DNA from 3 places in the Streptomyces sp. WAC04114 genome. Region 3 is predicted to be linked to each of the others. Evidence: riboswitches for the same ligand, from Rfam matches in the RefSeq annotation. Region 3 holds a riboswitch; each other region holds the start of a gene.
The links. A riboswitch is a leader RNA that binds a small molecule or an ion and turns the genes downstream of it on or off. The one in region 3 is predicted to bind cobalamin.

Region 1: linked by a shared signal. The riboswitch ahead of K4G64_RS32990 (prenyltransferase/squalene oxidase repeat-containing protein) and the one ahead of K4G64_RS29905 (ABC transporter substrate-binding protein) in region 3 are both predicted to bind cobalamin.
Region 2: linked by a shared signal. The riboswitch ahead of metE (5-methyltetrahydropteroyltriglutamate--homocysteine S-methyltransferase) and the one ahead of K4G64_RS29905 (ABC transporter substrate-binding protein) in region 3 are both predicted to bind cobalamin.

What each region holds. Positions count from the first base shown of each region.
Region 1 covers NZ_JAIGQA010000191.1:6-3,272, reverse strand. The annotation lists gene K4G64_RS33000 (helix-turn-helix transcriptional regulator) at 1-127, shown strand, start outside; gene K4G64_RS32995 (SAM-dependent methyltransferase) at 131-928, opposite strand; cobalamin riboswitch at 1,099-1,228, shown strand; gene K4G64_RS32990 (prenyltransferase/squalene oxidase repeat-containing protein) at 1,346-2,557, shown strand; gene K4G64_RS32985 (SCO2322 family protein) at 2,554-3,195, shown strand.
Region 2 covers NZ_JAIGQA010000059.1:13,434-16,700, forward strand. The annotation lists gene metE (5-methyltetrahydropteroyltriglutamate--homocysteine S-methyltransferase) at 1-2,006, opposite strand, end outside; cobalamin riboswitch at 2,187-2,386, opposite strand; gene K4G64_RS17765 (3-hydroxybutyryl-CoA dehydrogenase) at 2,598-3,267, opposite strand, start outside.
Region 3 covers NZ_JAIGQA010000152.1:16,135-19,401, forward strand. The annotation lists gene K4G64_RS29895 (4-hydroxybenzoate 3-monooxygenase) at 1-1,128, opposite strand, end outside; gene K4G64_RS29900 (CoA-binding protein) at 1,193-1,615, opposite strand; cobalamin riboswitch at 1,698-1,889, shown strand; gene K4G64_RS29905 (ABC transporter substrate-binding protein) at 1,958-2,974, shown strand; gene K4G64_RS29910 (iron chelate uptake ABC transporter family permease subunit) at 2,971-3,267, shown strand, end outside.

The DNA.
Region 1 (3,267 bases), on a different contig from region 3:
CGCCCTCTACCCCGACCGGCCGGCCGAGATCGAGTGCTACTGGGACGCCATGAACCGGCTGGTGGTCGAAGCCGAGTCGCCGGACGAGACTCCGACCATCCTGCACCGCGTCCTTCAGGAGACCTGAGGGTCAGCGCTTGAGGGCGACGCCGCCGTACTGGTGCACCTCCGCGGGCAGGCCCAGGGCCGCCGCGTCGGGACGCCAGCGCGAGCAGGACGCCACGCCCGGGTCGAGCAGCTCCAGGCCCTCGAAGTAGCGCGCGATCTGCTCGGGGCTGCGCAGGATGTACGGGATCGAGCCGCCGTCGTTGTACTGCTGGATGGCCCGGACGTACTCCTCGCTGGTGTCGGTGGAGTCGTACTGCACGAGGTAGCTGCCGGGGGGCAGGGCGTCCACCAGGCGTCGCACGATGGAGCGGGCCTCGTCGTGGTCCTCGATGTGGCCCAGGATTCCCATCAGCATGAGGGCGACGGGCTGGTCGAAGTCGAGTGTCTTCCCGGCCTCCCGGACGATGGCGCCGGGGTCGCGCAGGTCGGCGTCGACGTAGTTGGTGACGCCCTCCGGCGTGCTGGTGAGCAGGGCGCGGGCGTGGGCCAGCACCAGCGGGTCGTTGTCGACGTAGACGATCCGGCTCTCCGGGGCCACCCGCTGGGCGATCTGGTGGGTGTTGTCCACATTGGGCAGGCCGGTGCCGATGTCCAGGAACTGCCGGATGCCCTCTTCGGCGGCGAGGTGGCGCACGGCGCGGGCGAGGAAGTAGCGGGCGGCACGGGCACCGGTCTCGATCCCGGGGAAGACCTCACGGAACGCGTCACCGGCCACCCGGTCGACCTCGTAGTTGTCCTTCCCGCCCAGCCAGTAGTTCCAGATCCGGGCCGAGTGCGGCACCGAGGTGTCGATCTTGGGGAACGGCTCCTGCTCGGTCATGGACGCTCCTGAGTGTGTGGTCGAGGAAGCCCCACGTTAGCCGGTCGACACCCCGAAGAGGATCAACTCCTGCGCGGCACCCGGGAGTTCCACGGCCCCACCTCGGTCGCCCTCGTCGCCGGACCGGCGGCCCTGTACCGCGGGGCCCCGGCCCCCTCGGCCCGATTCCTACGTGCGGGTACAGTGAGCGGGTCGTCATCACACCGTACGGGGGAAAGCCGGTGCAATTCCGGCGCTGACCCGCAACCGTGAACCGCCCGCCGCGGGCGGTGAGCCGGATCGCTCCGTACGGTTCGTGACCGGCTCACGTGCCCGGCAGTCCGCCGGTGCACGGCACCGTCGAGGTATACGGAGCCGAGCCGCCGGGGGGTGCCCCGTGCTGCCCGGCTCCCCCACAGGGAGAGGCACCCGCCGATCATGAACGTCCGCCGCAGCGCCGCGGTCCTGGCCGCCGTCGCCGTGATCGGCGCCGCCACCCCGGCCGCCGCCGACCCGTCCCCGTCGCCCTCCCAGGCGTTCCCGTCCGCCCTGTACGGCGGCACGGACCCGAAGTACGACGGCGTCTGGCGCCAGTCGCTCGCGCTGCTCGCGCAGGACACCGTGGGTGTGAAGCCCGCCGAGAAGTCCGTGGAGTGGCTGGCGCGGCAGCAGTGCGAGGACGGCTCCTTCGCCGCGTACCGTCCCGACCCCACCGCCGCGTGCGACGCCAAGACCATGCTGGACACCAACGCCACGTCCGCCGCCGTGCAGGCCCTCACCGCGCTCGGCGGGCACGACGACGTCACCGGCAAGGCCATAGGCTGGCTGAAGTCGGTGCAGAACAAGGACGGCGGCTGGGGCTATTCGCCCGGCGGCGCCAGCGACACCAACTCCACGTCGGTCGTCGTGGGCGCGCTCGCCGCCGCGGGCGAGAAGCCGGACCGGGTCGTCAAGGACGGCAAGTCTCCCTACGACGCGCTGCTGAAGCTCGCCCTGCCCTGCGGCGGGGACGACGACGGCGCCTTCGCGTTCCAGCCGGACAAGAAGGGCGAGCTCGCCGCCAACGCGGACGCCACGGCGGCCGGTGTGCTCGGCTCCCTGGGCAAGGGCATGGTCGTCGAGCCCGGCAAGAAGTCCGACACGACCTGCGAGAAGGCCGGGACGCCTCAGCAGGCGGCGGCGAACGGCGCGGGCTATCTCACCGCCGCCCTGACCAAGGACAACGGGCACCTGATGTCCGCACTGGCCGGTGCCGAGCCCCAGCCCGACTACGGCAACACCGCCGACGCGGTCGTCGCGCTCGCCGCGCAGGGCGCCACCGCGCAGGCGGAGAAGTCCGTGCGGTGGCTGGAGAAGAACTCCGCCGAATGGGCCGCGCAGAGCGGTCCGGCCGCCTACGCCCAGCTGATCTTCGCCGCCCACGCGACGGGCACGAACCCCCGCGACTTCGGTGGCGCGGACCTCGTGAAGCAGCTGGGCGCCACGGGCCCGGCCCCGCAGACGGCGGAGCAGACCAAGGCCGCGGACGAGAAGAAGGAGGACTCCGGCTCGGACTTCTTCGGCGTCTGGTGGTACGTCGGCGTCTGCCTCGTCGCCGGCATCGGTATCGGCTTCCTGTTCACCGGCCGCAAGAAGAAGCAGCAGCCGTGATCCGCAGGGCCCTTCTCCTCCTCCTGGCCTCGCTCCTGCTGTGCGCGGGAGCGGGCCAGGCCCAGGCCGCCGGCTACCGGTACTGGTCGTTCTGGGAGCGCGACGGCGGTCACTGGGTCTACGCCACCCAGGGCCCGTCCCTGGCCCGGCCCTCGGACGGCGACGTCCAGGGCTTCCGCTTCGCGGTGAGCGAGGACTCCGCGAACGCGGCCCGGCCGCGCGGCAAGGCCGATTTCGCGACGATCTGCGCGAAGACGCCCGCGCAGGACGGCCGCAAGCGGGTGGCCCTGGTCCTCGACTTCGGCACCCCGTCGGACGCCCCCGAGGGCGAGACCCCGCCCGCCGCGCGCACGGCCTGCGCCCGGGTCTCCCCCGACGCGACGACGGCCGAGGCCCTGGCGGCGGTGGCCAAGCCGCTGCGCTACGACACCAACGCCCTGCTGTGCGCGATCGCGGGCTACCCGGAGAAGGGCTGCGGCGAACAGGTCTCGCAGCAGCGGACCCCGGAGCCCGACAAGCCCGCCGCGGAGCAGAAGGCCCCGTCGGACGACGGCCCGTCCCTGGGCCTGGTCGCGGGCATCGCCGTGGTGGTGGTCCTGGGCGGGGCGGCGATCTGGCAGGTACGGCGGCGTGGGTAGCCGTCCCGCCCAGGACCACCACCACGGCGATGCCCGCGACCAGGCCCAGGGACGGGCCGTCGTCCGACGGGG
Region 2 (3,267 bases), on a different contig from region 3:
TCGTCGATGGCCTGGACGATGTCGCCGAACTCGGCGTAGCACATGTGGGTGTGGATCTGGGTGTCCGGGCGGACGCCGGCGGTGGTGAGCCGGAAGGCTTCCGTCGCCCATGCCAGATAGCCGGTGTGATCCGCGGCGCGCAGCGGCAGGGTCTCGCGCAGTGCGGGCTCGTCGACCTGGATCACCGATGTGCCCGCCGTTTCCAGGTCGTTCACCTCGTCGCGGAGGGCGAGGGCGACCTGGCGGGCGGTCTCGCCGAGGGGCTGGTCGTCGCGGACGAAGGACCAGGCGAGCATGGTGACCGGCCCGGTGAGCATGCCCTTGACCGGCTTGTCGGTGAGGGACTGGGCGTACGACGTCCAGCGCACCGTCATCGGCTCGGGGCGGGAGATGTCCCCGGCCAGGATCGGCGGGCGGACGTGACGGGTGCCGTACGACTGGACCCAGCCGTGCTGCGTGGCCAGGTACCCCGTCAGCTGTTCGGCGAAGTACTGGACCATGTCGTTGCGTTCGGGCTCGCCGTGGACGAGGACGTCGATGCCGGTCTTCTCCTGGAAGGAGATGACCTCCTGGATCTCCGCCTTGATGCGCTCCTCGTAGCCGGCGGTGTCGATCCGTCCGGCGCGCAGATCCGCCCGCGCGACGCGCAGTTCGCCGGTCTGCGGGAAGGACCCGATGGTGGTGGTCGGCAGCAGCGGGAGGCCGAGATGGGAGCGCTGGGCCGCGGCGCGTTCGCCGTACGGCTGGGAGCGGCGCGTGTCGGCGTCCGTGACGGCCTCGGCGCTGTTGCGGACGGCCGGGTCGCGGGTGATCGGGGAGCCGGTGCGGGAGGCCAGGTCGGCGCGGTTGGCGGCCAGTTCGGCCGTGATGGCGTCGGTGCCCTGGGCGAGGCCGCGCGCGAGGGTGACGATCTCGGCGGTCTTCTGCCGGGCGAAGGCGAGCCAGCGCAGAATCTGCGGCTCGATGTCCCGTTCCAGGCCCGTGTCGAGGGGCACGTGGAGGAGGGAGCAGGAGGCGGCGACGTCCACCCGGTCGGCGAGGCCCAGCAGGGTGCCGAGGGTGGAGAGGGACTTCGACAGGTCGTTGATCCAGATGTTGCGGCCGTTGACGACACCGGCGACCAGGCGCTTGCCCGGCAGCCCGCCAACGGCGGCGAGCGCGTCGAGGTTGGCCGCGGCCGCCTCGGTGAAGTCCAGGGCGAGTCCCTCGACGGGGGCCTTCGCCAGGACGGGAAGCGCCTCGCCGAGCCGGTCGAAGTACGAGGCGACCAGCAGCTGCGGCCGGTCGGTCAGCGCCCCGAGGTCGCGGTAGGCGCGCTCGACGGCGTTCAGTTCCGCAGGCGTGCGGTCCTGCACGAAGGCGGGCTCGTCCAGCTGGACCCACCCGGCGCCGGCCGCGCGCAGGTCGGCGAGGACCTCGGCGTACACCGGCAGCAGGCGGTCGAGGAGGGTCAGCGGTTCGAAGTCCGCGGGGGCGCCGGGGGCGGGCTTGGCGAGGAGGAGGTAGGTGACGGGGCCGACCAGGACCGGGCGGGCGGTCAGGCCCAGCGCCAGGGCCTCCTTCAGCTCGGCGACCCGCTTCGTCGAGTCGGCCTTGAACACCGTGTCCGGGCCCAACTCGGGCACGAGGTAGTGGTAGTTGGTGTCGAACCACTTGGTCATCTCCAGCGGCGCGACATCCTGGGTGCCACGAGCCATGGCGAAGTAGCCGTCCAGGGCGTCGGCCTCGACGGCGGCGCGGTGGCGCTCGGGGATCGCGCCGACCATGACGGTGGTGTCGAGAACGTGGTCGTAGTACGAGAAGTCGCCGGTCGGCACCTCGTGGATGCCGACGTCGGCGAGCTGCCGCCAGTTGGCGGCGCGCAGGTCGGCGGCGGTGGAGCGGAGGGCGTCGGCGGTGACGCGGCCCTTCCAGTAGCCCTCGATCGCCTTCTTCAGTTCCCGGTTCTGTCCCTGGCGGGGGTAGCCGTACACGGTGGCCCGTGCTGCCGCGGACTTGCTGGTCACGGAGATCTCCTTCGCGAGACGATTCCCTGAGATCCCGGAGACGGGACGAGGACGCGAAGGGGTGACGAACCGGACGGATCCGACCTCGCGCGGCACAGCGCGGTCCTCCGCCTGGTATGTACGCCGACCCGCCCTCGAGGTCACCGAGATCTCCGTGCGCGGAACGGTCCGCGCACGGGCAGTTGGCAGGTCTTCGGACTCGCGGGCACGTCCTCGTCGTTCACCGAGGAGGACACCTACTGGCCGTCGCTTCCCGGGCCCTGTACGTCGGACCCAGTGCGTATGACGGCGGTCGTTCCCGCTCACCGCTGCGGGGCAGTCCCGGATTCCCACCGGGTTCCCTCTTGCGACACCCCGTCTGGCGGACGGGGCGAACCAGCTGCTCCGGCCACCCTACGGGGTGTCGTCCCTCGGTGCGGGGAGCCGTCCAGGATCTGGAAGTGGCACAGAGCACGTCGGAGGAGGAGGGCGGGAACGACGACGAGGGGCGGGAAGCGCCGCACTCGCGCTTCCCGCCCTTCCCAGTCGCGCCGCGCGGGACCCTCACCCCTGCGGCGGTGCGAGCCCCTCAGCCCGCGTCGTACCAGGCCCTCAGCCCTGGTCGTAGGTGTGGAAGCCCCGGCCGGTCTTGCGGCCCAGCAGCCCCGCCTCGACCATCCGCTGGAGCAGCGGGGGAGGGGCGTAGAGGGGTTCCTTGAACTCGTCGTAGAGGGACTCGGCGATGGAGGCGACGGTGTCGAGGCCGATGAGGTCGGCGAGTTTCAGCGGGCCCATGGGGTGGGCGCAGCCGAGCTCCATGCCGGTGTCGATGTCGGTGGCGGTGGCGAAGCCGGACTCGGCCATCCGGATCGCCGACAGCAGATACGGGACGAGGAGCGCGTTGACAACGAAGCCCGCCCGGTCCTGGGAACGGATCACCGTCTTGCCGAGGGCCCGGGTCGCGAAGTCCTCCACTGCGGCCGTCGTCGCGCCCGAGGTGTGCAGCGAGGTCACGACCTCCACCAGGGGCAGCACGGGTACGGGGTTGAAGAAGTGCAGCCCGATCACTCGGTCCGCGCGGCTCGTGGCCATGCCGAGCCGCATGATCGGCAGGGAGGAGGTGTTGGTGGCGAGCACCGCCTCCGGATCCTCGACGATCTTGTCGAGCGCGGCGAAGATCTCGGTCTTGGCGTCGGCGTTCTCGATGACGGCCTCGACGACGAGCTGCCGGTCGGCGAGGTCGTCCAGGCTGCTGGTGAAGACGAGCCGGGCGAGGGCGTCG
Region 3 (3,267 bases):
CGCGCGGAACGGGTCGCCCGCCGCCGTGCCGTGGTACACCTCGGACAGCCACTGCGAGAACTCCTGGTAGTCCCACACGCGCCGCAGACACGCCTGCGCGTAGCCGTCGAGGCCGCCGCCGTCACCGGTGGTGAGCCGCGCGACCAGGGCGTCGCCGAGCAGGAAGGCGTCGTGCAGGGCGAGGTTCATGCCCTTGGCGGCGATCGGGGCGACCAGATGGGCCGCGTCGCCCGCGAGGAAGAGCCGGCCGTGCACCATCGGCTCGACCACGTAGTCGTGCATGTCCAGCACACGCTTCTCGATCAGCCGGCCCTCGGTCAGCGGCGGCGCACCGGCCGCCCCGAGCCGTTCCCGCAGCTCCGACCAGACACGCTCGTGCGGCCAGTTCTCCACGTCGTCGCCCGGCGGGCACTGGAGGTAGTAGCGGGTCACCTCCGGGCTGCGGGGCATCTGGCCGGCGAAGCCGCGACCGTGGCAGCCGAACAGCACGCAGTCGGTGGACGGCGGGGCCTCGGCGAGCAGGGCCAGCCAGCCGATGCCGTAGTCGTGCCGCGCGATCCGGACCCGCTCGGTCGGGAGCGAGGCCCGGCTCACCCCGCGCGCCCCGTCGCAGCCCGCGACGAAATCGCAGTGCACGACCTGGAGTTCGCCGCTCTCGTGGCAGGTGTACGACACCGACGGCCGGTCGCCGTCGACGTCGTGGACGCGTACGTCCCGGACGCCGAAGCGGATCGCGCCGCCCCGGACGTCGGCGTACTCGCGCACCAGGTCCGTCACCAGCAACGGCTGCGGGTAGACGAAGTGGTGGCTGCCCGTCAGCTCGCCGTACGGAAACCTGTACCGCTCCCCGTCGAAGCGGAACTCGCACGCGGTGTGCGGCTCCGCGCGGTCCAGCAGGTTCCGGGCGAGGCCCCGCTTCTCCAGGCCCCGCACGGCCCATTCCTCGATGACCCCGGCCCGGGGCCGCTGTTCGACGAACTCCCGGGTCTCGGTCTCCAGCACCAGGCAGTCCACGGACGCGGCCCGCAGGATGTTGCCGACGGTCAGACCCGCGGGACCGGCGCCCACGACGACGACCGGAAAACGGTGCGGGGCACCGGAGTCGGCGGGCGGAAGGGGGTGGGTCATGCGCACATTATGGAGGCCGTTGTCAGTGGACGGTCACCTCCGCGGACGGCTGCCTCCCTCAGGGCTACTGCACGTCGTGACGAGACAGCCGTGGGATCTCGATCGCCGGGCAGCGGTCCATCACCATCTCCAGGCCCGCCGCACGGGCCCGGTCGTACGCCGCCTCGTCGATGACGCCGAGCTGGAACCAGACGCCCTTCGCGCCCTTGGCGACCGCCTCGTCCGCGACGGCCCCGGCGAGGTCGCTGTTCACGAACACGTCGACGACGTCCACGTCGAAGGGGATGTCCGCCAGGCTCGCGTAGCCCTTCTCCCCGTGCACCGTCTCCGCCTTCGGGTGCACCGGAACCACGCGCTTGCCGAAGCGCTGGAGCACCGCGGCGACGCCGTACGCCGCGCGCCGCTGGTTCGACGACAGGCCCACCACGGCCCAGGTGTCGCCGAGCTCGGTGAGGATCCTGCGGACCGTTGCCTCGTCGCCGTGCACCGGCGGCCTCCAAGGAAGTCGTGGACGAACTGTTCCTTGTGTAACGGCGCCGGGTGTGCGGTGATTCCCCGGCCGGCCTCCGTGATAGCTTGCCGAGGCCAGTCGAACCCATGTACGTGGGTCAGGGAATCCGGTGCGAATCCGGAACTGACGCGCAGCGGTGAGGGGGACGGGCGGGGCCTCGGCCACTGGACTCCCTCGCGGACGTCCGGGAAGGCGCCTCGATCCCGGGTGAACCCGAGTCCGAAGACCTGCTGGCGGCCCCCGCGGCCGCGTGCGGCGGGGGAGCACCGTACGACCGGGCTCCGCGCATGAGCCCTCGACGCCTGAGGACTGGTTCCCGTGCCCCTCGCCCGACCCGCCCGTGCCGCCGCCCTGCTCGCGGCCGGCTCCCTGCTCCTGACCGGCTGCGGCGGCACCGCGTCCACCGACGCCAAGGCCGCCGTCACCCTCACCAACTGCGGGCACGAGGTCCGCGTCCCCGCCCCGCCGCGGCACGCGGTGTCCCTCAACCAGGGCACCACCGAGATCCTGCTCTCCCTGGGCCTGGCCGACCGCCTCGCGGGTACGGCCACCTGGACCGACCCCGTGATGAAGGGGCTGGAGAAGGCCGAGGCGAAGGTGCCGCGCCTCGCCGACGACAACCCGTCCTTCGAACGCGTCCTGGACACCGAGCCCGACTTCGTCGCCGCGTCCTTCGTCTCCACCCTCGGCAAGGGCGGCGTCGCCACCCGCGAGCAGTTCGAGAAGCTCGGCGTCCCCACCTACGTCTCCCCGTCCGACTGCGCCGGCAAGGACAACTCGGGCGGCGGCGACGGCGCCCGCGACAAGGCCCTGGACATCGACACCGTCTACGGCGAAGTGCGCGACCTCGCGACCGTGTTCGGGGTGAGGAAGCGCGGCGACGCCCTCGTGGGCTCCCTCCAGCAGCGCATGAAGAAGGCCACGGCCGGCATCGACGCCTCCGACGTCACCCTCCTCTACTGGTTCGCGAACTCCGAGTCGCCCTACCTGGCGGGCTGTTGCGGCGCGCCCGGCATCATCACCCGGGCCCTCGGCGCGAAGAACGTCTTCGACGACACGCACGAGGAGTGGCCACAGGTCAACTGGGAGACCGTCGCCGACCGCGACCCCGACGTCCTCGTCATCGGCGACCTGACCCGCAAGTCCCAGACCGCCGAGTCCGCCGCGAAGAAGATCGCCTTCCTGGAGTCCAACCCCGTCACCAGGAACATGGACGCCGTCCGGCACAAGCGGTACGTGCTGCTCAGCGGCCAGGCCATGAACCCGACCATCCGCACCGTCGAGGGTGTGGAGCAGGTGGCGGCCGGGCTGCGCCGGTTCGGGCTGGTGAAGTGACCGCCCAGGGGCTGCCGGCCGCCGGGACCGGGCCCCCGCGCCGGGCAGGACTCGCGCTGGGCGCGGCCGGGACCGTCGCGCTCGTCGCCTCCCTCGCCGTGGCCATCACCATCGGTCCCGCCGACATCGGCGTCGGCGACGTGTGGTCCGTCGTGGCCGCCCATCTCGGCCTCGGCAGTTCGGAGCTGACGCCGATCAGGGACGGGATCGTCTGGCAGCTGCGGCTGCCGCGCACCCTGCTCGCGGCCGTGTGCGGGGCCGGACTCGCCGTGTGCGGGGCGGTGATGCAATCC